Regions from separate parts of the Mixta calida genome, predicted to be linked through region 1. Evidence: predicted binding sites of a transcription regulator. Region 1 holds the regulator's gene; each other region holds the start of a gene.
What was found. Region 1 encodes CRP, which controls carbon source genes, mostly activating them, when cyclic AMP is high. Its sites were predicted from a motif close to ATGTGANNNNNNTCACAT; they were not measured.
Positions count from the first base shown of each region.

Region 2: a site for CRP is predicted at 2,598-2,615, ahead of psiE (phosphate-starvation-inducible protein PsiE). Genes of this name have one in related genera too.
Region 3: a site for CRP is predicted at 3,959-3,976, ahead of udp (uridine phosphorylase). Genes of this name have one in related genera too.
Region 4: a site for CRP is predicted at 4,943-4,960, ahead of focA (formate transporter FocA). Genes of this name have one in related genera too.

Region 1 covers NZ_CP026378.1:444,527-451,758, forward strand. Annotated here, with positions in the region: gene C2E16_RS01960 (putative adenosine monophosphate-protein transferase Fic) at 1-241, shown strand, start outside; gene C2E16_RS01965 (aminodeoxychorismate synthase component II) at 283-870, shown strand; gene argD (bifunctional acetylornithine/succinyldiaminopimelate transaminase) at 958-2,181, shown strand; gene C2E16_RS01975 (YccS/YhfK family putative transporter) at 2,311-4,386, opposite strand; gene crp (cAMP-activated global transcriptional regulator CRP) at 4,458-5,090, opposite strand; gene C2E16_RS01985 (OsmC family protein) at 5,390-5,797, shown strand; gene C2E16_RS01990 (phosphoribulokinase) at 5,807-6,676, opposite strand; gene C2E16_RS01995 (YheU family protein) at 6,804-7,022, opposite strand; gene C2E16_RS02000 (hydrolase) at 7,026-7,232, opposite strand, start outside.
Region 2 covers NZ_CP026378.1:4,034,229-4,041,460, reverse strand. Annotated here, with positions in the region: gene C2E16_RS19225 (cation:proton antiporter) at 1-504, opposite strand, end outside; gene pgi (glucose-6-phosphate isomerase) at 724-2,370, shown strand; gene psiE (phosphate-starvation-inducible protein PsiE) at 2,674-3,072, shown strand; gene malG (maltose ABC transporter permease MalG) at 3,285-4,175, opposite strand; gene malF (maltose ABC transporter permease MalF) at 4,186-5,730, opposite strand; gene malE (maltose/maltodextrin ABC transporter substrate-binding protein MalE) at 5,858-7,051, opposite strand.
Region 3 covers NZ_CP026378.1:4,113,694-4,120,925, reverse strand. Annotated here, with positions in the region: gene metR (HTH-type transcriptional regulator MetR) at 1-414, opposite strand, end outside; gene metE (5-methyltetrahydropteroyltriglutamate--homocysteine S-methyltransferase) at 647-2,917, shown strand; gene C2E16_RS19555 (dienelactone hydrolase family protein) at 2,973-3,809, opposite strand; gene udp (uridine phosphorylase) at 4,088-4,852, shown strand; gene rmuC (DNA recombination protein RmuC) at 4,953-6,500, shown strand; gene ubiE (bifunctional demethylmenaquinone methyltransferase/2-methoxy-6-polyprenyl-1,4-benzoquinol methylase UbiE) at 6,576-7,232, shown strand, end outside.
Region 4 covers NZ_CP026378.1:1,589,816-1,597,047, forward strand. Annotated here, with positions in the region: gene C2E16_RS07505 (MFS transporter) at 1-684, shown strand, start outside; gene pflA (pyruvate formate lyase 1-activating protein) at 748-1,488, opposite strand; gene pflB (formate C-acetyltransferase) at 1,653-3,941, opposite strand; gene focA (formate transporter FocA) at 4,026-4,883, opposite strand; gene ycaO (30S ribosomal protein S12 methylthiotransferase accessory factor YcaO) at 5,224-6,981, opposite strand.

The DNA.
Region 1 (7,232 bases):
GCAGTTCGTGGCGCGGCTGGCGCACTACTACTGTGAAATCAATATGCTGCATCCGTTTCGCGACGGCAACGGCCGCGCGCAGCGTCTTTTCTTCGAGCAGCTGATTATTCACGCCGGCTACGATATCGACTGGAGCAAGACTGAACGCGACGCCTGGCTTAAAGCCAATGAAGAGAGCGTGCGCGGCGATCTGGACGGGCTAATCAATATCTTCGCCAACGTAGTGAGCGAGCCGGAGTAAGCGCGTAGAATAGCGGCGTTTTGGTTCAGCCCGGAGCAAACATGCTGCTGCTTATCGATAATTACGACTCTTTCACCTGGAACCTGTATCAGTACTTCTGCGAGCTGGATGCGGAAGTACTGGTGCGCCGCAATGATGAAATCGCCCTGGCGGAGATGCAGTCGTTGCCGCTGACCCACCTGGTTATCTCCCCCGGCCCCTGTACGCCTGACGAATCAGGCATCTCCCTTGACGCTATTCGCGCTTTTGCCGGCAAGCTGCCGGTACTGGGCGTTTGTCTTGGGCATCAGGCGCTGGCGCAGGTGTTCGGCGCGCGCGTGGTGCGCGCCCGTCAGGTGATGCACGGTAAAACGTCCGCTATCGCGCACCAGCAGCGCGGCGTTTTTGCCGGGCTGGCGCAGCCGTTAACCGTAACCCGCTACCATTCGCTGATTGTGGAAAAAGAGACGCTGCCGGAGACGCTGGAGGTAACCGCCTGGAGCCTGCGCGACGGCGAGCCTGATGAGATTATGGGCCTGCGGCATAAGACGCTGGATGTAGAGGGCGTGCAGTTTCATCCGGAGAGTATTCTGAGCCAGCAGGGGCATGAACTGTTGGCGAATTTTCTGCGCCGTCGGCCCAACCTATAAGCGCTGCACGAATTTGTTTGACTTATTATGCATATTTATTGATTATTTTTTCACTCAATGGTTATGTGTAAGCAGACGAGGTAGGGAATGGCAGCGGAAAAAATGGCGGTAACGCGGGATACGTTTGATAAAGTGATTTTGCCTGTTTATGCACCAGCGCAGTTTGTGCCGGTGAAAGGAAAGGGCAGCCGAGTATGGGATCAGCAGGGGAAAGAGTATATCGATTTTTCCGGCGGCATCGCGGTGACCGCGCTGGGTCACTGTCATCCTGCGCTGGTAGAGGCGCTGAAAACGCAGGGTGAAACGCTGTGGCATACCAGCAACGTGTTTACCAACGAGCCAGCGCTGCGACTTGCCAGCAAGCTGATCGCCGCTACCTTCGCCGAACGTGTATTCTTTGCTAACTCCGGCGCCGAAGCGAACGAGGCCGCCTTCAAGCTGGCGCGCTACTATGCGGCGACGCGCCACAGCCCCTACAAAAGTAAGATTATCGCTTTCCATAATGCCTTCCATGGCCGCACGCTGTTTACCGTTTCCGTCGGCGGCCAGCCTAAATATTCCGACGGCTTTGGTCCAAAACCCGCCGATATCGTTCACGTTCCCTTTAACGATCTTGAGGCGGTGAAGGCGGTGATTGACGATCATACCTGCGCCATCGTAGTGGAGCCGATTCAGGGCGAAGGCGGCGTAACGCCCGCGACCGCAGCCTTTATGCAGGGGCTGCGTCAGCTGTGCGACGAGCATCAGGCGCTGCTGGTGTTGGATGAGGTACAGAGCGGCATGGGACGCAGCGGCAAGCTGTTCGCCTATCAGCACTACGGCATACAGCCCGACATCCTCACTACAGCGAAGGCGCTGGGCGGCGGCTTCCCGGTCAGCGCCATGCTGACCACCGATAAAATCGCCTCGGCGATGGCGCCGGGCGTTCATGGCACCACCTACGGCGGCAACCCGCTTGCCTGCGCAGTGGCGGAAGCGGCGCTGGATATTATTAACACGCCACAGGTGCTGGAGGGCGTAACCGCACGTCGTCAGCGCTTTATCGAGGCGCTGGAAGCGATCAACGCGAAGCTGGATCTGTTTAGCGAGATTCGCGGCAAAGGGCTGCTGATCGGCGCGCAGCTGAAGCCGCAGCATAAAGGCAAGGCGCGCGATATTCTGCATGCGGCGGCGGAAGAAGGCGTAATGGTGTTGACCGCAGGCACCGAGGTTATTCGCTTCGCCCCGTCGCTGGTGATCCCGCTGGCGGATATCGGCGATGGCATGGCGCGCTTCGCCCGTGCGGCGGAAAAGGCGCTGAATGCCGCTTGAATGGCCTTGTTAAGGAAGCGCCCGGCGTAAAGCCTGCGTCCCGGCAGAACGCCTTGTCTGCGCATGTCGATTAAAGGTCGCGCCCTGAAGCTTATACGTTAGGTAAGCGCCTCTGCGGAGGCGCTTTTTTTACCCTTTACGCAGGCGACGCGCCAGCCATTTGCCGTGGCGCGGCCGCTGGCTCCAGGCGAGAGAGGAGATGGTGTGCATCACTGAAAGGTGTTCAAGGATGCGTTTCACGTGACGTTCCATAATCGTCACCGCGCCTTCCGGCTCGCCGCCCTGACTTTCCAGAATATTGCTCTCCTGGCCCGGTCCGTCATACTCCAGCCGTTGCTGGCAGCGCTGGAGCGCAATCTCACAGGATTGCAGATAGCGCTGCGCCAGATCCGGCGGCAGCATGGTGTGTTCCCGCGCCAGAATGGTCATGGCGTTGATATGCTCGACGATAAACTGACTGTGGGTCACCCAAAGTTTCATATCGTTCAGGTAGCGGGTATTAAACGCCGGTTCCTGCATAGCCTGATTCAACGAGTTGAACAGCGCATTGTGCGCCTGATTGACGGCGACCCGTTGCCAGGCGAGCTTCTGCGGTGACGGCTCGTTGCCTAACAGCATACGCAGCGCCTCTTGATCGGCCTCCAGCGCATCGTGAGCATTCTGGCGCAGCAGGCCGCTTTGCCACTGCGGCCACAGCCAGATCATGCCGCCGAAGGCGATGCAGCAGCCCATCAGCGTATCCATCAGGCGCGGCAGCAGGAACTGCGCGCCGTTTAACGCCAGCAGCTGCAACGAGTAAACGGCGGTGACGGTAAAGCCGATGGTCGCCCAGCCGTAATATTTGCGAATAAACAGGTAGCTGATTAGGGTAATCGCCAACATCACCAGCAGTACGACCGATTCCGGCACCGAAAAGCGCAGGGTGGCGGCGGCGATGGCCAGCCCGGCCAGCGTACCGGCGGCGCGGTGCTGGATGCGCACGCGCGTGGCGCTGTAGCCGTTCTGACTGACGAACATGATAGTCATTAAAATCCACCACGGTTTCGGCACGTTAAAGGCGAGCGCTAAGGCGCTGCCGAACACCAGCATCACCGCAAAGCGCGCCGCGGTGCGCAGCGCGGCTGATTTTAGCGACAGATAGCTGCGCAGCGCCGCCAGCAGCGGCAGTCGACGTTGGCGATCCGCCATTAAATCGCGACGATAAAGCGGGCGCTGCGTGCGCAACACGCGCGCAATACGGCTGAAGTGGTAGTAGCAGAAATGGCCGACCGGATTTTCTGGATGTTGCCGGGCGATTTTTTCCAGCCCCAGCAGCGGCTTTTCCATGCTGAAACGTGACGGCAGGCGATGATAGAGCATGTCGTCCCCCAGCTCGCGCAGGCGCGCGGCGATGGTCTGCGCATTCCAGCGGATTACCGCTTCCGCATGGCTTCGCTCCACCAGCTTCTGCACCTCTTCCGGCTGATGCAGGCTGACGGCGATATGCTCCTGCAAATCGAGCGCTACCTGAAAGGCGCGCGTCAGGCGCTGGTGGCTATGGTCGCGGTTGGCCGCCAGCATATGCATCTGCTGATAACAGGTATTGATCAGATCGACCGCTTTTTGCTGGCGCGCCAGCAGCGGCGGCAGCGCCTTTTCAGGGTCGGAAAGCTGGGTCAGCAGGGTATATTTCGCTTCGCAGTAGTCGGCCAGCTCGCGATAAAGGAGGCTGAGGCTTTCACGCAGCGGCTGTTCTTTCCACAGGCGGAACCAGAACCAGTTGAACAGGCCGTACCAGAAGGTGCCGCCGATATAGAGCAGCGGCGGCGCCCAAAGGGGCATACGTCCTACCAGTCCGAGGGTAAAAATCGCGGCGATCAGCGAGGCGGGCAAAAGACGCGCGTGCAGCGGGCCGATTTCACCGGTGACTCCCAGCAGCAGCGCCATGACGAACAGCGTGGCGGGCAGCGGCACCTGTTGCAGCGAGAGCCACTGAACGAGAAGGCTGCTGAGCGCGAACAGCGAACCGCCGACGATCAGCCGCTTAAAGAAGCGTTTATGCGGCGTATCCAGACCGGCGATGTTGCAGCAGGCGGGCACCAGCGAAAACAGCAATCCTTTTTGCAAATCCCCCAGCAGCCAGCCGACGGCCACCGGTAAACAGAGCACCAGCGTCTGACGCAGTGCGTAGTTCACTTCAGGATGGTAGATAATTCTCCGCCACATCGCCACATCGCCACATCACAAAAATAAACACGGCGTGATGCGGGGGCATCACGCCGTGCGTTTAAATAAGCTTAACGTGTGCCGTAGACGACAATCGTTTTACCGTGAGCGGAGATCAGGTTTTGATCTTCCAGCATTTTCAAAATACGACCGACCGTTTCACGCGAACAGCCAACGATCTGGCCGATTTCCTGACGGGTGATTTTGATCTGCATCCCGTCGGGGTGGGTCATGGCGTCAGGCTGTTTTGCCAGGTTGAGCAGCGTCTGCGCGATGCGGCCCGTAACGTCCAGGAAAGCTAAATTGCCCACTTTCTCTGACGTAACCTGCAGGCGACGTGCCATCTGAGCGGAGAGACGCATCAGAATATCAGGGTTCACCTGAATCAACTGACGGAACTTCTTATAAGAAATTTCAGCCACTTCACAGGCGGTTTTCGCCCGCACCCATGCGCTGCGCTCCTGGCCTTCTTCGAACAGGCCAAGCTCGCCAATGAAATCACCCTGGTTGAGGTAGGAGAGGATCATCTCTTTGCCTTCTTCATCCTTAATCAGCACCGCGACCGCACCTTTTACGATGTAATAGAGCGTTTCGGCCTTTTCACCCTGGTGAATCAATGTGCTTTTCGATGGATACTTATGAATATGGCAATGTGACAGGAACCATTCGAGAGTAGGGTCTGTTTGCGGTTTGCCGAGAACCATTCGCTGTTATCCTCTGTTGTAATCGTGCCCTAAATACAGGGGGCAGTTTTCCCTGTCAGGCGTTAAAATCTTCTGGCGTTTCCTGCTGGAAATTTATTCGGGAAAATTTGGCGCGCCCAGGCGTGAAAGAGTCCCGTATTCGTTTCTTAGAACGAAAATATTACAGCTTTGTTTGTAGCACAGCTTTATCTTACTGTCTCCTGTTGTCTCGCTTCAGCTTGAGGTGAATCGGACAATTGCCGTTTAGTCATTGAAAGCGTAGGCTGGCAATGAGCTGAATTATCCGGAGAACGGTGAATATGCAGGCACGCGTAAAATGGGTAGAAGGGCTGACCTTTATGGGCGAGTCCGCCTCTGGCCATCAGATTCTGATGGATGGCAATTCCGGCGATAAATCGCCAAGTCCAATGGAGATGATTTTGCTGGCGGCCGGCGGTTGCAGCGCCGTCGATGTTGTCTCTATTTTGCAAAAGGGGCGTCACGCGGTAAGCGACTGCGAGGTCAGATTGACTTCGGAGCGCGCCGAGGAGGAGCCGCGCGTTTTTACCCATATCAACCTGCATTTTATCGTCAGCGGCAGCGGCCTGAGCGATAAGGCGGTAGCGCGCGCTGTCACACTCTCCGCCGAAAAGTATTGCACCGTAGCGATGATGCTGGGCAAAAGCGTCGCCATTACCCACAGCTATGAGCGAATCGAAACGCCCTGACAGGGTCAGTTAAACGATCTCTTTCCCTTCGATCAGCCGTTTCACCAGCGGCAGCATAATCAGCTCCATCGCCAGCCCCATTTTGCCGCCCGGCACCACCAGCGTATTGATGTGCGAAATAAACGAGCCTTGCAACATCGCCAGCAGATAGGGGAAGTCGATATCCTCCAGCCCGCGGAAATGAATCACGACAAAACTTTCATCCAGCGAAGGAATGGCGCGCGCGGCAAACGGATTAGAGGTGTCCACCGTCGGTACGCGCTGGAAGTTGATATGGGTGCGCGAGAACTGCGGTGTGATGTAGTTGATGTAATCCTCCATCGAACGCACCACCGAATCCATCACCGCCTCGCGCGAATGGCCACGCTCGCTGGTGTCGCGCACCAGTTTCTGAATCCATTCGAGGTTGACGATCGGCACGACGCCGACCAGCAGATCGACCTTTTCCGCCACGTTGTGCTGCTGGGTCACGACGCCGCCGTGCAGCCCCTCATAAAACAGAATGTCCGTCGGCTCCGGCAGCGGCTGCCAGGGGGTAAAGGTACCGGGCACCTGGTTCCACGGCACCGCTTCATCGTAGGTATGCAGATATTTACGCGACTGGCCGCGGCCGCTTTCGCCATATTCGACGAAGGTCTGCTCCAGCAGGCCGAAATCGTTCGCTTCCGGGCCGAAGTAGCTGATATGACGTCCTGAGTCGCGCGCTTTACGGATCGCCATATCCATTTCCGGCCGCGTATAGCGGTGAAAGCTGTCGCCTTCCAGCTCCGCGGCGTGCAGGTTCAGCTGCTGAAAAATTTTGCGAAAGGCAAGGCTGGTAGTGGTGGTTCCCGCTCCGCTGGAGCCGGTCACCGCAATAATCGGATGTCTGGCTGACATAGACACTCTCTGGGTTAAATCGGGCAATGAGCATTGTTATCACGTTTAGCCCGGAAGTGTCATCACCGCACGCGCGGCGCAGAAAGCGAATAGTGTGATGCGGCGCACAGCGCTGAGATGCCGATGCTTAGCCGCGGAACTGTCCGCGCGGCATAATGTTCACCGTTTCATGCAGTTCCGACCAGACCAGCACCGCTTCGCCGCTTTTTATCTGGCGACGAACATCTTCTACCTTCTCCGCCAGCGAACGCTCCTGCTCGCCATAGTCGGTGCCTTCGCGCAGCACGAAGGCTTCAATCAGATTATCCAGCGTTTCCGGCGCCAGATCTTGCCAGGGAATCATCACAGCTTAGTTATCCAGATAAGGTGAAAGCCATTGGGGAATGCGCTGTTCCAGCCACATTTGCGGATGGCGCAGCGTACCGGCGACAAAACCAACGTGGCCGCCATGTTCTGTCAGTTGATATTCAATGTTAGCAGGTAACTGCGTCAGATCGGGGATCACCTCGTCAGTCATAAAGGGATCGTCTTTCGCATGAATAATGAGCAGCGGTTT
Region 2 (7,232 bases), 720 kb from region 1:
CAGCAGGGTAAAAATAGCGCCCACGGGATCGATGACGATACCTTCCCAGCGCAGCACCTGGTTGATCGCCGCGTTAGGCCGCACCACCCGCATCAACGGCGCGATTACCGTCGGGCCGGTCACCACCGTGACCGCGCCGACCAGCGCCGCCAGCTCCGGCGGGAAGCGCAGCAGCAGCCAGCAGGCGAGGCTAATCACGACAAAGGTGATCAGCATGCCGACGGTGACGAGGTTGCGCACCACGCCGCCGAGGCCGCGAATTTCATCGATGCGCAGCGTCAGAGCGCCTTCAAACAGAATGATCGCCACTGAGAGCGATACCAGCGGAAACAGCAGGTCGCCAAACAGCGCGTCGGGAACCAAAACGTGCGTCATCGGACCCAGTACGATTCCGAAAACCAACAGCGGCAAAATTGCCGGTAGCCGCAGTAACCAGGCGATCCATTGGGCCATCAGTGAACTGAAGCCGATGATCACCAGTAAGAGTGGAGCAGAGAGCGGCATAAAAATTTTTCCTTTCAACGGTAAGAATCGTCATACTGAAATACCTGGCGGCCATCATCGCCGCAGCCTGAATTATAATGAGTCCCGGGCAAAGGGTGAGGAAATCAGTACGCCCTACAATAGTCGTAACCTGTTGCAGGAAAAGGAAAGTGAGTCACGGTCAACAGGTAAGATGACGTCCGGTCAGAATTACGGTTGTTAAAACATAAGAGTGTTGCCATGAAAAATATCAATCCGACGCAAACCGCTGCCTGGCAGGCCCTGCAGCAGCATTACGAACAGATGAAAGAAGTGCGCATTGCAGAGCTGTTTGCTCAGGACAGCGATCGTTTTGCGAAATTCTCCGCCACCTTTGACGACCAGATGCTGGTGGATTTCTCAAAAAACCGTATCACTTCTGAAACCCTGGATAAACTGCAGGCGCTGGCGAAAGAGACCGACCTGGCGGGCGCCATCAAGTCGATGTTCTCCGGCGAGAAAATCAACCGCACGGAAGATCGCGCGGTGCTGCACGTTGCGCTGCGCAACCGCAGCAACACGCCGATTCTGGTGGACGGCAAAGATGTGATGCCGGAAGTCAACGCGGTGCTGGAAAAGATGAAATCCTTCTCCGAACGCATTATCGGCGGCGACTGGAAAGGCTATACCGGTAAAGCAATCACCGACGTGGTCAATATCGGCATCGGCGGCTCCGACCTGGGTCCTTACATGGTCACCGAGGCGCTGCGTCCGTATAAAAACCACCTGAACATGCACTTTGTTTCCAACGTCGACGGTACCCATATCGCCGAAACGCTGAAAAAAGTGAACCCGGAAACCACGCTGTTCCTGGTCGCCTCTAAGACCTTCACCACGCAGGAAACCATGACCAACGCCCACAGCGCGCGTGACTGGTTCCTGAAAACGGCGGGCGACGAGCAGCACGTTGCGAAGCACTTCGCCGCGCTTTCCACCAATGCCAAAGAAGTGGCGAAGTTCGGCATCGATACCGCCAATATGTTTGAATTCTGGGATTGGGTTGGTGGTCGTTACTCGCTGTGGTCGGCGATCGGTCTCTCTATTATCCTTTCCATCGGCTTTGACAACTTCGAGCAGCTGCTGAGCGGCGCGCACGCGATGGACAAGCATTTCGCCGAAACGCCGGCTGAGAAGAACCTGCCGGTGCTGCTGGCGTTGATCGGCATCTGGTACAACAACTTCTTTGGCGCGGAAACCGAAGCGATTCTGCCGTACGATCAGTATATGCACCGTTTCGCCGCTTACTTCCAGCAGGGCAATATGGAGTCCAACGGCAAGTATGTGGATCGTGACGGCAACCCGGTCACTTACCAGACTGGCCCGATCATCTGGGGCGAACCGGGCACCAACGGCCAGCATGCGTTCTATCAGCTGATCCATCAGGGCACTAAGCTGATCCCGTGCGATTTTATCGCGCCGGCCATTACCCACAACCCGCTGGGCGATCACCACGAAAAACTGCTTTCAAACTTCTTCGCGCAGACCGAGGCGCTGGCCTTTGGTAAATCACGCGACGTGGTAGAGAAAGAGTTCACTGACGCGGGTAAAGACGCGAAATCGGTCGAGCATATCGTGCCGTTCAAGGTGTTTGAGGGTAACCGTCCGACCAACTCCATTCTGCTGCGCGAAATCACGCCATACAGCCTGGGCGCGCTGATTGCGCTCTATGAGCACAAGATTTTCACGCAGGGCATTATTCTCAACATCTTTACTTTCGATCAGTGGGGCGTTGAGCTGGGCAAACAGCTGGCGAACCGCATCCTGCCGGAACTGCAAGGCGCAGGCGACGTCAACAGCCACGACAGCTCCACCAATGGACTGATCAACCGTTATAAAGCCTGGCGTTAAGAGAGGCTGCGATTTATTGACCGGGCGCCCATGCGGCGCCCTTTTTTATTCCTGCCTGAAAAAACATCCTGTGGATGTCGTCAGTAACCGGTTTTGGCTCTGCCTGTTAGTCTGGGAATCTACATCTGGCAGGCCAGCTGGAACCTTCTTGTTAGCGCTTTTAGTACGTTCCTCTGAGACGAAATCAAGCCGCTTTCTGTGCAGGATGTTTTTTTATTGCGTCTATACTGTGATCTTTGTCACATTCTGTCATGATGTCCGTACGGCCTGCCTGTGTGCAGGCAGCGCTAAAAGGTCACAACAATGATTAGTGGAAAGTTAATTGCCGCTGTTCTGCAATGGGTATTGAACGTGGGTCTGCTCATTCTGGCGGTTATTTTGATCGTCTTTCTGGGGAAAGAGACAATACATCTGGCGAACGTATTACTGAATACCGGCGAGGCGGCCTCGGCTTATTTGCTGGTGGAAGGCATCGTCATCTGGTTTCTCTATTTTGAATTTATTGCGCTGATCGTGAAGTATTTCCAGTCGGGATACCATTTTCCGCTGCGCTATTTCGTCTATATCGGCATTACGGCGATTATTCGTCTGATTGTCGTCGATCATAAAAACCCGTTCGACACGCTCTGTTATTCCGCCGCCATTCTGATACTGGTGGTGACGCTATGGCTGGCTAACAGCAACCGGCTGAAGCGGGAATAAAAAAGGCGGCCTGATGGCCGCCTAAATATACACGTTATCCTTCAGGACGCCTCTTTGTTGGCTAAGCTCGCTTACCCCGGTGACTTACTTTCGTAAGCGACCGGGATTCACTCGCCGCCTTGATGCAACCTGAAAGGCTTTGTGTATAAACACAGGGAACAACTTAGCAGTGGCAATAACAACAAAGGCAACAATGGCAACAAAAGCGTTAATTAACCCTTCACACTCCCCGCGGTCAGCCCGCTGACCAGCCAGCGCTGCGCCAGCAGGAACACCAGCGTAATCGGCAGCGCCGACAGCACCGCCGCGGCGGCAAAATCGCCCCACAGATAGTTCTGCGGATTCAAATACTGTTGCATCCCTACCGCCAGCGTATAGCTGTTGACGTCGCGCAGCAGTAGCGAAGCGACGGGCACTTCCGTTACGGCAGCGATAAAGGACAAAATAAACACCACGGCGAGAATCGGTACGGAGAGCGGCAACAGAATCAGGCGGAAAGCCTGCCATGGCGTCGCGCCGTCCAGCGCCGCTGCTTCTTCCAGCGAACCGTCAATGGTTTCGAAATAGCCTTTAATCGTCCAGACATGCAGCGCGATGCCGCCCAGATAGGCGAAGATCAATCCGGCATGGGTATTCAGGCCGATAAAAGGAATGTACTGCCCTAAACGATCGAACAGAGCATAAAGCGCCACCAGCGAGAGCACAGCTGGAAACATCTGAAAGATAAGCATTCCTTTCAACAGCGTCGCCTTGCCGCGAAAACGCATACGGGCAAAAGCATAGGCACAGGTCGTTGAAAGCGCAACAATCCCAACGGCGGTGATCGCCGCCACTTTTACCGAGTTCCACAGCCACAGCAGCACCGGGAACGGCGGCGGGGTGACGCTGCCGTTTTCATGAGTAACGGAGAAGCCGAGCGCCAGCTTCCAGTGGTCCCAGGAGATATGCTCCGGCAGCAGGCTGCCGATCGCATAGTTGCCGGGACGCAGCGAGATAGCGAATACCATCAGCAGCGGATACATGATCATCACCAGGAAGCCGAGCAGCAGCAGATGCGTCAGCGCCAGGCGCAGCTTTTGTGATTTCGGTTTTACCATCGCCATAGGTCGCTCCTTACTCAGTTTTAATGCGGGTGAAACGCAGGTTAAACAGCGCCAGCGCGCCGACCAGCAGGAAGATCAGCGTGGCGATGGCGGCCGCCAGGCCGAAATCTTGTCCACCGCCGCCTTCAAAGGCGATGCGCCAGGTATAGCTCACCAGCAAATCGGTATAGCCCGCCGGCGTAGTGGTGCCCAGCCGGTCTGGTCCGCCGTCGGTCAACAGCAGGATCAGCACGAAGTTGTTGAAGTTAAACGCGAAGCTGGCGATCATCAGCGGCGTTAGCGGCTTAATTAACAGCGGCAGAGTAATGCGGAAGAAATTTTGTAGCGGCGTCGCGCCGTCCAGCGCCGAAGCTTCATAAAGATCGTCTGGAATCGCCTTTAACAGCCCCATGCACAAAATCATCATGTAGGGATAGCCAAGCCAGGTATTGACGATAACCAGCATGGTGCGCGCCATCACCGGATCGCTGAACCAGGCGGGCTTAATGCCGAACAGGCTATCCAGCATGATGTTGATTTCGCCGAAGCTTTGGTTAAACAGCCCTTTGAAGATCAGAATCGAGATAAACGCGGGCACGGCGTAGGGCAGGATCAGCAGCAGCCGATAGACCGCGCGGCCTTTCAGCGCCTCCCACTGCATCAGGCAGGCCAGCACCATGCCGACCGCCACGGTCAGCAACACCGTCAGCGCGGCGAATACTACCGTCCAGATAAAAATCGCGACAAACGGTTGCTGAATACCCTGGTCGGTCAGCACGCGCAGGAAGTTTTTCCAGCCGACGGCCACCGTATAGCCGGGACTCAGCTTTTCGCTGCTCCACTGCTGGTTGGCGTCCTTCATCTGCCAGAAGCCGGTCTCGTCGTTAGGGTACCAAACCTCGCCTGTTTGCTTATCTGTCAGAATATCGCCTTCGCCGAGCTGATAGCGCGGCTGAGTGCCTGAGAACTGGCGCAGCGAACTCATCTTCAGCTGCGAGCCGTCCGGCAGACGCGCCTTCAGTTGAGAAAGCGCCTGACGATTTTGCGTAATCACGCGCAGCATGGCGCGCTCGCCGCCAGGCTGCTGCTGCGTTTCAGTAAGAGTAAGTGTTTGCTCACCTTTGGCTGCGAGGGAGAAGGGCGGCGAGATAAACTGCTGGTTATCCGCGCCGTTCAGCAGCAGGCGCCACTGATTATCCGCCGTCGACCAGAGTGAAAACGCGTAGCCTTCGCCGGCCTGGAACTGGCGGTCCAGCAGTACCTGACGCGCACGCTCAAAGGTAAGCTGGTTAGTGCTGCTGTAGTTGGTGAAAGCGATAGCGATGGTGCAGGCCAGCGGGAACAGCACAAACAGCACCATACCGGCCAGCCCCGGCCAGACATAGCGCCACGCCTGAGCGCGGCGGCGGAAAAAGACAATCAGGCCGCTGCTCAGCAGGATCAGCGTGACGATAGCGAACAGGTATTCGCCCTGCGCATACATCAATACCACCAGATAGCCGGTTATTAACACACAGAGGGCAAGAACCAGCCACTTCAGGGCGTCACGCTGCCACCACAATGCGGATTTTGCCATTTTAGGATCCTTCTGCGACAGATGAAAAGAGAGGGCGGATCGGCCATCCGCCTTCGGAAACGGGACGAAAACCCGGCCAGCAAACGGCATTGACGCTTGTGGCCAGGACTGGTGCGTTAGTAATTCCTTACTTGGTCAGGCGGCTTTCCGCATCTTTCAGCGCCGCTTCCACGCTCTGACGCCCGTTAATCGCGTTCAGCACCGCGCTGCGTTCGGCGTACCAGAAGGCGGCCATCTGCGGCACATTCGGCATGATCTCGCCTTTCTGCGAGTTCTCCATGGTGGCGGCAATCTTCTCATCCTTCGCCAGCTTCTCCTGGTACGATTTCAGCGCCACCGCGCCCAGCGGTTTGTCAGCGTTCACTTTCGCCAGCCCGTCATCGGTCAGCAGATAGTTTTCAATAAATTCTTTCGCCAGCTCTTTATTCGGGCTGGCGGCGTTAATACCGGCGCTCAGCACGCCGACGAACGGCTTCGAGGGTTTGCCTTTAAAGGTCGGCAGCAGGGTGACGCCATAATTGACCCTGGCGCTTTCGATATTATTCCAGGCCCAGGGACCGTTAATAGTCATGGCGGTTTCGCCTTTATTAAAGGCGGCTTCGGCAATAGCGTAATCAGTGTCCGCATTCAGGTGTTTATTTTTAATCAGGTCGATCAGAAATTTCAGGCCTTCCTGAGAACCCTGGTTATTTACGCCAACATCTTTGATGTTATAGCTGCCGTTCTCTTTCTTAAACGCATAGCCGCCGTCAGCCGCAATTAAAGGCCAGGTGAAATAGGGCTCCTGAAGATTAAACATAATGGCGCTCTTGCCTTTGGCGCGTAGCTGCTTATCCAGCGCCGGAATTTCTTCCCAGCTTTTCGGCGGGTTCGGCAGCAGATCTTTGTTATAAATCAGCGACAACGATTCCACCGCCACCGGATAACCGATCAGCTTGCCGTTGTAGCGCACGGCGTCCCAGGTGAAGGGATAGATTTTGTCCTGTAATGCCTTATCCGGCGCCACTTCCGCCAGCAGGCCGGACTGCGCATAGCCGCCGAAGCGATCGTGCGCCCAGAAGATAATATCCGGGCCGTCGCCGGTGGCTGCGACCTGCGGATATTTCTCTTCCAGCTTATCGGGATGCTCGATAGTGACTTTAATCCCGGTATCCTGCTCAAACTTCTTGCCCACTTCCGCCAGGCCGTTATAACCCTTGTCGCCGTTGATCCAGATGACCAGCTTGCCTTCTTCGATTTTCGCCAGTGCCGCGCCGGGCAGCAGCGCGGCAGTCAGGGCGCATAACAACAGCGTTTTGCTATTTAGTTTGAACTTTGACATTTCCCTTACCTCTAAACGTGAGTGGTTGTCGTTAGGCAGAAGTCTGCTGCTAAGAGACGGCTGACTCATCCTCCCTGTTGCTACGCCCTGCCGGTAAGAAGTGTGATCCCTGTGGCTTTTTCGCCGCTTTCTGCGTGTCAGGACACAAAAAACACCCCATTTTCCTGCCGTTTCGATCACG
Region 3 (7,232 bases), 640 kb from region 1:
CTCGCCCTGCTGTAGCGCAGGCTGCGGATCGAAGGTGACGCCCGATTTAAAATCCATCACTACCTGCGGCCAGCTTTGACGGAATGTATCCAGCGCTGGCGTCAGCCACTGGATGCAGCTGTGGCACTCAATGGCGATGCGCAGCGTCGTCTGATGCGGCTCATGACAGGCCTGCAACGCCTGCTGAATCTGCGGCAGAACCTGCTCCGCGAGCTGTAACAGGATCTCACCCTGCGGCGTAAAGCGCAGCGGCTGACTTTTACGCACAAACAGGCGGAAACCGAGGCGCTGCTCAAGATCGCTGAACTGATGAGATAACGCCGACTGAGTTTGATGAAGCTGCGCCGCCGCTGCGGCCAGAGAGCCGGTATGCCTGAGAGCCTGCAACGTTCGCAGGTGCCTGATTTCGATCATGAGAGTCCTTCACATCGACAATGAACAATTTGCGCTTGAGGAATATACAGTACCTGCAGATTATAGCGGTGTAAACATCTGGACGGCTAAACATCTTGGCAGCGGGTCATTTTACGTTTGGGCAGGGTTCGCAACCTGCGAACTGCGGCTCGCCCCGGTTGCTTAACGCTGGCCGTACGTAAACTGACCGCGCCGTCCGCGCCAAATTAATGAATTTCGATGGAGAAACAGCATGACTATTCTGAATCATACGCTCGGCTTTCCCCGCGTCGGCCTGCGCCGCGAACTGAAAAAAGCGCAGGAAAGCTATTGGGCTGGCAACAGCAGCCAGGAAGAGCTGCTGGCGGTTGGACGTGAACTTCGCGCCCGCCACTGGCAGCAGCAGAAAGACGCTGGGGTGGATATCGTGCCGGTGGGCGATTTCGCCTGGTATGATCATGTACTGACCACCAGCCTGCTGCTGGGCAACGTGCCGGCACGTCATCAGAATAAAAATGGCGCCGTCGATCTGGATACGCTGTTCCGCATCGGACGCGGTCGCGCGCCGACCGGCGAACCGGCGGCAGCAGCGGAAATGACCAAATGGTTCAATACCAACTATCACTATATGGTGCCGGAGTTCACGAAAGGGCAGCAGTTCCGTCTGAGCTGGACGCAGCTGCTGGATGAAGTGGACGAAGCGCTGGCGCTGGGCCACAAAGTGAAGCCGGTGCTGCTTGGCCCGGTGACCTACCTGTGGCTGGGCAAGGTGAAGGGCGAACAGTTCGATCGTCTGAGCCTGCTGAATGATATTTTGCCGGTTTACCAGCAGGTGCTGGCGGAACTGGCGAAGCGCGATATCGAATGGGTGCAGATTGATGAGCCTGCGCTGGTGCTGGAGCTGCCGCAGGCGTGGCTGGAGGCCTTTAAGCCCGCTTATCAGGCGTTGCAGGGCCACAGCAAGCTGCTGCTGACGACCTACTTCGACAGCATCGGTCAGAATATTGCAACCATTCGTGAACTGCCGGTGCAGGGCCTGCATGTCGATTTGGTTCACGGCAAGGATGACGCCGCGACGCTGAACGCGCAGTTACCGTCTTCCTGGCTGCTTTCTCTGGGCGTGATCAATGGCCGCAACGTCTGGCGCGCCGACCTGAGCAGCTGGTTTACGCGTTTGCAGCCGCTGGCGGCGCAGCGTCAGCAGCTCTGGATCGGCTCCTCCTGCTCGTTGCTGCACAGCCCGATCGATCTCAACACAGAAACCCGTCTGGATGACGAAGTAAAAAGCTGGTTCTCGTTCGCCCTACAGAAGTGTGGCGAGCTGGCGCTGCTGAGCAAGGCGCTGAATAACAACGACGCCGCCTCGCTGGAAGCCTGGAGCGCGCCCATCCGCGCCCGCCGCAGTTCGACACGCGTGCATAACGCCGCAGTGGCGCAGCGTCTGGCAGCCATCAGCGCGCAGGACAGCGAGCGTCAAAGCAGCTACGCCGAACGCGCCAAAGCGCAGCGTCAACGCTTTAACCTGCCCGCCTGGCCAACCACCACCATCGGCTCTTTCCCACAAACGACGGAGATCCGTGGCCTGCGCCTCGATTTCAAACAGGGTCGTCTGGACAGCAATCATTATCGCACCGGCATTGCGGAGCATATCAAACAAGCGATCGTCGAACAGGAGCGTCTGGGGCTGGATGTGCTGGTGCATGGCGAAGCTGAGCGCAACGACATGGTGGAGTATTTTGGCGAGCATCTCGACGGCTTTGTCTTTACCCAGAACGGCTGGGTGCAGAGCTACGGTTCGCGCTGCGTGAAGCCGCCGGTGATTATCGGCGACGTCAGCCGTCCTGAGCCGATTACCGTTGAGTGGGCGAAGTATGCCCAATCGCTGACCGACAAACCGGTAAAAGGTATGCTGACCGGCCCGGTGACGATTCTTTGCTGGTCGTTCCCGCGTGAGGACGTGTCGCGTGAAACCATCGCCAAACAGATCGCGCTGGCGCTGCGCGATGAGGTGGCGGATCTGGAGCAGGCGGGCATCGGTATTATTCAGATTGACGAACCGGCGCTGCGCGAAGGGTTGCCGCTGCGCAAATCTGACTGGGCGGCCTATCTCAACTGGGCGGTGGACGCTTTCCGTCTTAACGCCGCCGTGGCGCAGGACGATACGCAGATCCATACCCATATGTGTTATTGCGAGTTCAATGACATCATGGATTCTATTGCCGCGCTGGACGCCGATGTGATTACCATCGAAACCTCACGCTCTGATATGGAGCTGCTGGAGTCGTTTGAAGAGTTCGATTATCCGAACGAAATCGGCCCAGGCGTGTATGACATTCACTCGCCGAACGTGCCTGACGTCGAGTGGATCGAGGCGCTGCTGCGTAAAGCGGCGAAGCGTATTCCGGTTGAGCGTCTGTGGGTCAACCCGGACTGCGGCCTGAAAACGCGCGGCTGGACTGAAACCCGCCTGGCGCTGGCCAACATGGTGCAGGCGGCGCGCAAGCTGCGTGAGGAAAACGCATAAATTTTTCTACGGATGTTTTGTTGTGGTGAGAAGGGGCGCTGTGCGCCCCTTTTTATTAGCGATTCGGCTTCACGCCATACTGATGGAACCACGCCAGCATCCGTTGCCAACCATCTTTTGCCGACGCTTCGTGATAGCTGGGACGGTAATCGGCGTTAAAGGCGTGCCCCGCTTCGGGATAGACAATGATCTCCGCCGTGGCGTTGGCCGCGTTCAGCGCCTGGCGCATGGTTTCGATGCTCTCCAGCGGGATGCCTTCATCTTTCGCGCCATACAGACCCAACACCGGCGCATTCAGATCGACGGCGATATCAACCGGGTGTTTCGACTGCTTCATCGTCTTTTCGCCGACCAGACGCCCATACCAGGCGACGCCCGCTTTCAGCTGAGGATTGTGCGCTGCGTAAAGCCAGACGATGCGGCCACCCCAGCAGAAGCCGGTAATCGCCATATTGCGCATATCGCCGCCGTGTCGCGCCGCCCAGTTGGCGACGTGATCGAGATCCGCCAGCACCTGTGCATCAGGTACTTTACTGACCAGTTCCTCAAACAGCTGTTTGATATCGCTGTATTCACTGGGATCGCCCTGACGGAAATAGAGTTCCGGCGCCACGGCCAGGTAGCCTTCTGCGGCAAGGCGGCGACAAATGTCGCGGATATGTTCGTGAACGCCAAAAATTTCCTGTACCACCAGCACAACCGGCAGCGGGCCATTTGCTTCTTTCGGGCGCGCGAACCAGGCGGGCATATTTTCGCCCTGGGTGTTAATGGTGGTATCGCCGCCCTGAATGGCGTCGTTATCGGTGATGATGGTCGTGGAAGCCGTGGGCGCCGCCGCAGGAGCGAACCCGCGATTACGCTCTTTCTGAGCCAGATTGTCTTCGGTTTTCATTGTTCTCTCCGTGCTGCTGGTAGCGCAATCCGGTAACTATAGCCAAAATCAGCAAGGGTCTCCGGTCTGCATATCTCACATCTCTTTAACATTCTGCTGAATAAAGACACACAGCAAGTTGTGGCAAACAGGTGATACATAACGTTTTAATGTGATTCTTGTCACACTGTTTTTTCATGAAAATGTAACTTTCATTTTTGCTGTTGATTTATCTCACATATTTTTCGCAGGGCATCCCGTAAAGTAGCGCGATTAACTGATTTTTCTCAGGAGGAAATATGGCCCAGTCAGATGTGTTTCATTTAGGACTTACCAAAGCGGACCTGCAGGGCGCCACGCTGGCTATCGTGCCGGGCGATCCTGAGCGCGTAAAAAAGATTGCCGCGCTGATGGATAATGCGCAGCCTCTCGCCTCGCACCGTGAATTCACCAGCTGGCGCGCCGAGCTGGACGGCAAAGCGGTAATCGTCTGCTCCACCGGCATCGGCGGGCCCTCTACCTCTATCGCGGTGGAAGAACTGGCGCAGCTGGGCATTCGCACCTTTTTGCGCGTCGGCACCACTGGCGCCATTCAGCCTGATATTAAGGTTGGCGATGTGCTGGTGACTACCGCAGCGGTCCGTCTCGACGGCGCCAGCCTGCATTTCGCGCCGATGGAGTTTCCCGCCGTCGCCGATTTCGCCTGCACTACCGCGCTGGTGGACGCGGCGAAAGCCGCCGGTGCCGAACCACATATTGGCGTGACCGCTTCTTCCGACACCTTTTATCCGGGGCAAGAGCGTTACGATACTTATTCAGGCCGCGTCGTCAGCCGTTTCCAGGGCTCGATGAAAGAGTGGCAGCAGATGGGCGTGCTGAACTATGAAATGGAGTCCGCCACGCTGCTGACTATGTGCGCCAGTCAGGGACTGCGCGCCGGTATGGTGGCAGGCGTGATCGTGAACCGCACGCAGAAAGAGATCCCGGACGCCGCGACCATGAAACAGACCGAAAGCAACGCGATCGCCATCGTGGTCGACGCGGCGCGCCGCCTGCTGGCGTAACCGCTCAGGGCTGGCTTCGCGTCGGCCCATTTTTTTGTGTGGACATTCATACAGCGCGCCTCTACCTTTGCTCTGTTTGCAGCGGGAAGGAGAAGGTGCGGTGGATAATCAACTGATCGTCGGCGTCAGTTTTGCGTTGGCCGGCGGGCTGGCCGGCTGGCTGTTCGCGCATTTTCGCGCGCTGCAACAGCAGGCCGCGCAGGAGACAGAGCGACGGCTGCTGGAACAGGCGCTGGCTCAGGCGCAGCAGCAGGAAGCGCAGCTGCGACAGCAGTGTCAGATGGAACAGCAGCAGCTGCAACAGCGCGAAAAAGAGCTGCGTCAGCTGCATGGCTCGCTGACCGCCGCCCAGGAAAAACTCCAGCACTTCGACTACTGGCGCAATGAATGCGAGCAGTTGAGCCGTGAACTGCGCAATCAGCTGGAGGTTAACAGCGCTCAGGAAGCGGAGCTGCGCGAAGTCACTATCCGTCTTGAAGAAACCCGCCTTGCCGCCGAAGAGAAGCAGCGCCTGCTGACCAACAGCGAGCAGCGTCTCAGCGCCCAGTTTGAAAACCTCGCCAATCGCATCTTTGAACAGAGCGGCCGTCGTGTCGATGAACAGAACCGGCAGAGTTTGAACGGCCTGATCGCGCCGCTGCGCGAGCAGCTCGATGGCTTCCGACGTCAGGTGCAGGAGAGCTTTGGCCAGGAGGCACGCGAGCGCCATACGCTGGCGCATGAGATCCGCAACCTGCAACAGCTCAATGCGCAGATGGCGCAGGAAGCCATTAACCTTACCCGCGCGCTGAAAGGCGACAATAAAACCCAGGGCAACTGGGGCGAGGTGGTGCTGACCCGCGTACTGGAGGCGTCCGGCCTGCGTGAGGGGCATGAGTACGAAACCCAGGTAAATATTCAGGTCGACGCGCAAAGCCGCATGCAGCCGGATGTGATTGTGCGTCTGCCGCAGGGCAAGGACGTGGTCGTTGATGCGAAGATGACGCTGGTAGCCTATGAACGCTACTTCAACGCGGAAGATAAGGTCACGCGCGACCAGGCAATTGACGAGCATATCGCCGCCATTCGCGGCCATATCCGCCTGCTGAGCCGTAAAGATTATCAACAATTGCCCGGTTTACGATCGCTGGATTATGTGCTGATGTTTATCCCTGTCGAGCCGGCGTTTCTGCTGGCGATCGATCGTCAGCCGGAGCTGATCAGCGAGGCGCTGAAGCACAATATTATGCTGGTCAGCCCCACCACGCTGCTGGTGGCGCTGCGCACCATCAATAATCTCTGGCGTTATGAACACCAGAGCCGCAACGCCCAGCGCATCGCCGATCGCGCCGCGCGGCTGTATGACAAGATGCGGCTGTTTGTCGATGATATGACCAGCATGGGACAGAATCTCGACAGGGCGCAGGAGAGTTACCGGCAGGCGATGAAAAAGCTGTCGGAAGGGCGCGGCAACTTGATCGCCCAAAGTGAAAGCTTTCGTCATTTAGGCGTGGAAATAAAGCGCGGCATCAATCCCCGGCTGGTAGAGCAGGCGATGCCGGAAAGCGCGCTGCCGGATGACGATGACGAGGACACTGACGCGGCGGAAAACGCGTCGGAGCAGGGCGCCGCAACCTGGCATGACAGCATTCGGCGCATCAATGAATAACGCCAGGCTGACGTGCCTGACTACGGGGACTCTGTTACACTGCAAAGATATTTGATTGTGGAGCAGGTGAAGCACATGGCAGATGAATCCAGGGAAACGACACACTTCGGCTTTCGCACCGTAGCAAAAGACGAAAAGGCGGACATGGTAGCGGGCGTCTTTCACTCCGTTGCCGCGAAATATGACCTGATGAACGATTTGATGTCGATGGGAATCCATCGTATCTGGAAACGTTTTACCATCGACTGCAGCGGCGTGCGTCGTGGTCAGCGCGTGTTGGATCTGGCTGGCGGCACCGGCGACCTGACGGCGAAATTTTCGCGTCTGGTGGGCGAAACCGGGCAGGTGGTGCTGGCAGACATCAACAGCTCTATGTTGCAAATGGGCCGCGAAAAGTTACGCAACAGCGGCGTGATCGGCAACGTCAGCTATGTGCAGGCGAACGCCGAAGCTCTGCCTTTCCCGGACAACTATTTCGACTGTATCACTATCTCTTTCGGCCTGCGCAACGTCACGGAAAAAGAGAAGGCGCTGGCCTCCATGTTTCGTGTTCTCAAGCCGGGCGGACGTCTTCTGGTGCTGGAGTTTTCTAAACCGGTACTGGAACCTCTGAGCAAAGTGTACGACGCTTATTCATTCCATGTGCTGCCGCGTATCGGCGAGCTGGTGGCGAAAGACGCCGAAAGCTACCGTTATCTGGCGGAATCGATCCGTATGCATCCCGATCAGGAA
Region 4 (7,232 bases), 1.1 Mb from region 1:
CTGACACACGTTCTGCCATGGGTCACCGCAGTGATCGTGACCGGCGTGCTGCCGATTATCTTTATGAAGATTACGCCGGCAGCGAATGAAGATGATGGCGCGCCGGGCCGCATTTGGCCGATGCTGCGTCGTCGCAGCTCAAGGCTGGGCATTAACGGCTGCATTATTTCCGGTATTGTGCTGGGATCGCTGTATGGCCTGATGCCGCTCTATCTTTCCCATCAGGGCATCAGCGACGCTAACGTGGGATACTGGATGGCGCTGTTGGTCAGCGCCGGGATTGTTGGCCAGTGGCCAGTTGGACGCCTGGCTGACCGCTACGGTCGTCTTCTGGTGCTGCGCGTGCAGGTGTTTATCGTCATCCTCGGGGCCATTGCCATGCTGGGCAATACCGCGATGGTGCCAGCCCTGTTTATTCTGGGCGCGGCCGGTTTTACGCTGTATCCGGTGGCGATGTCGTGGGCCTGCGAAACCGTAAAGCATCATGAGCTGGTGGCGATGAACCAGGCGCTACTGTTGAGCTATACCATCGGCAGCCTGGCAGGACCCAGCATGACGGCAATGCTGATGCAGAACTATTCTGACCAGCTGCTGTTTGTGATGATCGCGGCGGTGGCGCTGGTCTATTTAGTGATGCTGCTGCGCAAAGCCGATCATCATGTTACGCCGGTGGCGCAGGCATAAAGCTGCTCAGCATCGGATATAAAAAAGGGCGACTAAAGTCGCCCTTTTTTGTTGGCCGCCAGGCTAGTAGGTCACCTTGTGCCCATAACCTTCCAGGATATGCTTGATGCGATCCATGGTATCCGCTTTGGGCGGTTTAACGCCGTCCAGCTTGTACTCCTCGCCCATGGCAGTCCATTTGTGTTTGCCCAGCTCATGGTAGGGCAGCAGCTCGATTTTCTCAACGTTCTTCATATCACGGGTAAATTCACCCAGGCGATGCGCGGAATCGTCATCATCCGTATAGCCCGGCACAATCACATAGCGTATCCAGGTGCGAATGCCTTTCTTCGCGAGATAGCGGGCAAAATCCATGGTGCGATGGTTAGAAACGCCTACCAGAATCTGATGGATATCATCGTTAATCTGCTTCAGATCGAGCATTACCAGATCGGTCACGTCCAGCAGTTCGTCAATGACCGGATCGTAGCGGCGTACAAAGCCGTTGGTGTCCAGACAGGTATGGATGCCTTCCGCCTTGCACGCCCGGAACCAGTCCCGGACAAAAGCAGCCTGTAAGATAGCCTCACCGCCGGACGCGGTGACGCCGCCGCCTGAAGCATTCATAAAGTGGCGATAGGAGAGAACATCCTTCATTAACTCTTCAACCGTGATTTCCTTGCCTCCATGCGTATCCCAGGTATCGCGATTATGACAATAGAGGCAGCGCATCAGGCAGCCCTGAAAGAAGGTGATAAAGCGGATACCGGGACCATCAACGGTGCCACAGGATTCAAATGAGTGAATACGGCCGATAGTTGACATTGCGATGAGTTCTCCAAAATGAGCCTGCCTGGCAGGTGACGCAGTCTTTACGGGCTGCTGCGTTAAGTTGAGTCTGTTTTGCCAGATGACCTCGGTCGAGATCTCTGGCAAACCAGGCTTGCTGGTAAAAAGGCTCCCGCAGGAGCCTTTCATTAGCGCGGGGATTACAGCGACTGAGTAAAGGTACGCGTAATCACATCCTGCTGCTGCTCTTTGGTCAGCGAGTTAAAACGCACCGCATAACCTGAAACGCGAATGGTCAGCTGCGGATATTTCTCCGGATGGTCCATCGCATCCATCAGCATTTCACGGTTCATGACGTTAACGTTCAAATGCTGACCGCCTTCAATCGCCGTTTCCGCTTCATGGTGGAAGTAACCATCCATAAGACCGGCCAGGTTGGTTTTACGCACGTCGTCATCTTTACCCAGCGCGTTCGGCACGATAGAGAAGGTGTAAGAGATACCATCTTTCGCGTAAGCGAACGGCAGCTTGGCAACGGAGGTCAGCGAGGCGACGGCGCCTTTCTGATCGCGGCCATGCATCGGGTTTGCGCCCGGACCGAAAGGTGCGCCTGCGCGACGGCCATCCGGGGTGTTACCCGTTTTCTTACCGTAAACCACGTTTGAAGTAATGGTCAGTACAGACTGGGTCGGCACGGCGTCACGATAGGTGTTCAGTTTCTGAATTTTCTTCATGAAACGTTCAACCAGGTCGCAGGCAAGGTCGTCGACACGCGGATCGTTGTTACCGAACTGCGGATATTCGCCTTCGATTTCAAAGTCCACAGCCAGGCCATCTTCATCACGAACCGGCTTAACTTTGGCATATTTAATCGCTGACAGGGAGTCTGCCGCAACAGACAGACCGGCAATGCCGCAGGCCATGGTGCGGTAAACGTCACGGTCATGCAGCGCCATCAACGCAGCTTCATAGCTGTATTTGTCGTGCATGTAGTGAATGATGTTCAGCGCGGTGACGTACTGTTTAGCCAGCCAGTCCATAAAGTGGTCGAGGCGCGCCATAACGGTGTCGAAATCCAGCACGTCGTCGGTGATCGGCGAATCTTTCGGGCCGACCTGCATTTTCATTTTCTCGTCAACGCCGCCGTTGATTGCGTACAGCAGGGTTTTGGCGAGGTTGGCGCGCGCGCCGAAGAACTGCATCTGTTTACCGACGATCATCGGGCTGACGCAGCAGGCGATAGCGTAATCGTCGTTATCGAAGTCCGGACGCATCAAATCATCGTTTTCATACTGCACGGATGACGTGTCGATAGAGACTTTCGCTGCATATTTCTTAAAGTTAATCGGCAGCTGCTCTGACCACAGAATGGTCATGTTCGGTTCCGGTGACGGGCCCATGGTGTACAGGGTGTTCAGGAAGCGGAAGGTGGTTTTGGTCACCAGCGTGCGGCCGTCTACGCCCATACCTGCCAGGGATTCCGTTGCCCAGATCGGGTCGCCGGAGAAGAGTTCATCATACTCTGGCGTACGCAGGAAGCGCACCATGCGCAGCTTCATTACCAGGTGGTCGATCAGCTCCTGTGCTTCCTCTTCAGTCAGTTTGCCTGCCTGCATATCGCGTTCGATATAAACATCAAGGAAGGTAGAAACGCGGCCAAAGGACATCGCTGCGCCGTTCTGAGACTTCACAGCCGCCAGATAAGCGAAGTAGGTCCACTGTACTGCTTCTTGCGCGTTGGTTGCCGGGCGAGAGATGTCGCAGCCATATTTCGCCGCCATCTCTTTCAGCTGCGCCAGCGCGCGATGCTGTTCAGCGATCTCTTCACGCAGACGGATAGTGGCTTCCAGGTTAACGCCATTTTCCAAATCGCTCTGCAAAGAAGTGAACTGAGCGAATTTATCCTGCATCAGATAATCGATGCCGTACAGCGCGACGCGACGGTAGTCGCCAATGATACGGCCACGGCCGTAGGCATCAGGCAGACCGGTCAGCACGCCTGATTTACGGCAGCGCAGAATGTCCGGGGTATAGACGTCGAATACGCCCTGGTTATGGGTTTTACGGTATTCGGTGAAGATTTTTTTCAGCTGAGGATCAAGCTCGCGGTTATACGCTTTGCATGAACCTTCCACCATTTTGATGCCGCCAAAGGGAATCAGCGCGCGTTTCAGCGGCGCATCGGTCTGCAGGCCTACGATTTTTTCCAGGTTCTGGTCGATGTAGCCTGCATCGTGAGAGGTAATGGTAGATGCAACATCGGTATCAAAATCAACCGGCGCATGGGTGCGGTTTTCGATTTTGATACCTTCCAACACTTTATTCCACAGCTGTGTGGTTGCGTCGGTAGCGCCAGCCAGGAAGGATTCGTCACCTTCATAAGGCGTGTAGTTTTTCTGAATGAAATCGCGAACGTTAACTGATTTCTGCCATTCGCCTGCGCTAAAACCTTCCCAGGCAGCAGCCAGTTTTTCATTGAGCTCGGTCATGATATACCTACCTTCTGATAAAAGTTCTTTTTTTGCGCCAGCCGAACGCGTGGCCAGCCGGCGCGAATAGATTGCGTTGCGCGGCTAGTGAGCGGTATGGCCGCGTAGATAAATAACCCAGTACGTTAATCCCACCAGCACACCGCCGCCGATGATATTGCCGATAGTAACGGGAATCAGGTTATCGATAATAAAGTGGCTCAGCGTCAGGTTTGGAAACTGAGCAGCCGTTGCGCCGGTTGCCTGCCAGAATTCAGGCGAAGCGAAGTCGCGTATGACGATGCCCATCGGAATCATGAACATATTGGCGATGCTGTGTTCAAAGCCGCAGGCGACAAACATCGAGACCGGTAAAACCATGGCGAACATTTTGTCCGTCAGGCTGCGGCCGGAGTAGCTCATCCAGATAGCCAGACAGACCATTAAATTAGCCAGCGTGCCCAGGCAAACGGCCTCAAGAAAAGAGTGATGCATTTTGTGGTCGGCGGTTTGCAGGACATTCATGCCCCATGCGCCATTAGCCGCAAGATATTCACCGGAAAACCAGATGAGCGCGACAAAAAACAGGGCGCCGAACAGGTTGCCGATATAAACGTTTAGCCAGTTTTTTCCCAGCTGACCCCAGCTGATGCGGCCACTGGCTTTGGCGACAACGATCAGAACGGTTGAGGTAAACAGATCTGCGCCACAGACGACCACCAGAATCAGACCTAAAGAGAAGCAGAGGCCGCCCACCAGTTTGGCTAAACCATAGGGGACATCCGCTGTGCCGGTGGTTGCTGTAATATAAAAAACGAAAGCAATAGAGATAAATACGCCAGCGTTTATCGCCAGGAAAAATGTGGTTAATGGATGTTTTGTGGCTTTATAAACACCCGCCTCTTCGGCAACTTTTGCCATGGCTGGTGGCAATAATAGATTGAAAGGATTGTCAGTATTCACACTAACGTACTCCCATAAAAAATTGTCGTAGAGATACTAACAAAGGAGTATTTAGCGAAAATTGATATAGATCATATTGGGCGAGCGGCTTAAAGCTTTAAGGGCTATAAAAAACAGGGGTTTTTGATGTAATTTATTGATTAAATTAGATAAAATATATTTTAATTTATATAGTAAAAATTGAATAAAGCATTTAATGCACAACTTTAGAAAAGAAGAAAAGCAGAATATGTAAATTAAAATAAGCAATAATGTAATTATTGTTAATAGGATTGCTGTTCAAATAAGTAAGCCAGCTAACATAAAATAGCTGGCTTAAAGAATTTAATAACGTTTTTACTTATTTCCAGTAATTACGTTTAGCGCGCTGAAGCTTTTCATAAGCGGCCAGCAGAGCCTGATGCGCAGGGAAGGCCTGTAATTCATTATCAACCGGCTGCAAGCCGTAGAAAGGCGCTTCGCCGCTTAACGCTGCCGAGGCCGCTTCAACCGCGTCAGCGCCGTACATGCGTACAAACGCAGAGTAGTATTGCTGCGGATCACGTTCCTCCTCCTGCGTCAGCAGCAATAGCGTCTGCAGGCAGCGATAGTAATTCGCACGCTCGGTGGTAAAGACCGAGCTGTTGAATTCCATCGTCCATTCGGTCCAGATCAGCGCCTGATCCAGATCGCCGCCCGCCAGAGCCAGCATCGCTTTCAGCTCGCCGATGCGCAAAGTGTACCAACCATTATCTTTACCGGTCGCCAGGCCCAGCAGTTCGCGCACGCGCGTAAAGTCATCGTGGCCTTCTTCATCCAGCTGCTCAATCAGGGCCAGATAATCCTCTTTATCCCACTGGCTGTCTGGCAGCGCCAACAGCGTTTCGCGCAGATCGGCTCCCATATTGTTATTCGCCAGCAGCAGATCTTCCGCCGGATAGATATCGGACATGCCGGGCACGATAATACGGCAGGCGTAGACATCCAGATGCTCGTAATCCGCGATATAAACCTCTTTGCCTTCCGCCTTGAAGATGTCCATCAGCGTCGCGAACTCTTCTTCTGTGCTGCCATCGAAGCGCCAGTCGACAAACGGATAATCCGCCTGTTCTTTAAACAGATCCCATGAAATGGCGCCGCTGGAGTCAATGAAGTGCGTTTCCAGGTTGGCATGTTCGGCAACTTCTTCATCGTCAAAGGTCGGCGGCGTGAAGACGTCTAAATCTTTTAGGCCGCGGCCCTGCAGCAGCTCAGTAACGGTGCGCTCCAGCGCCACGCCGAAATCAGGATGCGCGCCAAACGAAGCGAAACAGGTGCCGTTTGCCGGGTTAAACAGAACCACGCAAATCACAGGGTATTTCCCGCCCAGCGAAGCGTCAAAAGCGAAAATCGGGAAACCTTCCGCTTCAAGGCGCACAATGGCTTCCACCACGCCTGGATAACGCGCCAGAACGTCCTGCGGAATCGCAGGCAGGCTGATAGCTTCAGCGATGATGCGATTTTTTACGTAGCGCTCGAAAACTTCTGAAAGCCCCTGCACGCGCGCTTCATTCGGGGTATTGCCTGCGGACATGCCGTTAGAGACGTACAGGTTGCCGATAATATTCATCGGAATATAAACGGTCTGTTGGTCAGACTGACGCGTAAAGGGCAGCGCGCAAATGCCGCGCGCCGCATTGCCGGACTGCAGATCGATAAGTCCGCTGGCGCTCAGCTCGTTTTCCGGGTCGTAAAACGCGCGCAGACCAGGGTCGAGAATGCCTTCTGGCAGAGTGTCATTCTCCGGCAACGGAAACCATTTTTCATTGGGATAGTGGACAAAATCGCCGTTGGCAATCGACTCGCCCAACCAGAAGTCCGCAAAAAAATAGTTGGTCGAGAGACGTTCAAAATATTCGCCCAACGCAGAGGCTAACGCAGCTTTCTTGCTGGCGCCTTTACCGTTAGTAAAACAAAGCGGGCAATCGCGGTCGCGAATATGCACCGACCAGACGTTAGGCACCGGGTTCAGCCAGGACGCTTCTTCAATATTAAAGCCCAGATCCTGTAATTTTTGCTGAAAGCGAGCGATGGAATCTTCCAGAGCGGCATCTTTGCCTGGAATAAAGGTTTGAGTCATGTTGCCTACTATAGGTTGGTTGAGCGTAAAGCGCGCAATGATACGGATTTTCCCTTCAGGACGCTATTGAAGGACTAAGATTTCCTGGCCCCTATGCTGCCAAAACTCTCGCTTTCTTTCTGTTTCAATGATTCCCCGATGCGTGAAACCTCACAAAATATCGTACCGCTTTGCTTTCACCGTACAAGCTGTTGCGACAGGGTAGAGCAAAATGTGATCTCGCCCAGAGAAATGTTTGCAGCAGGCTGATG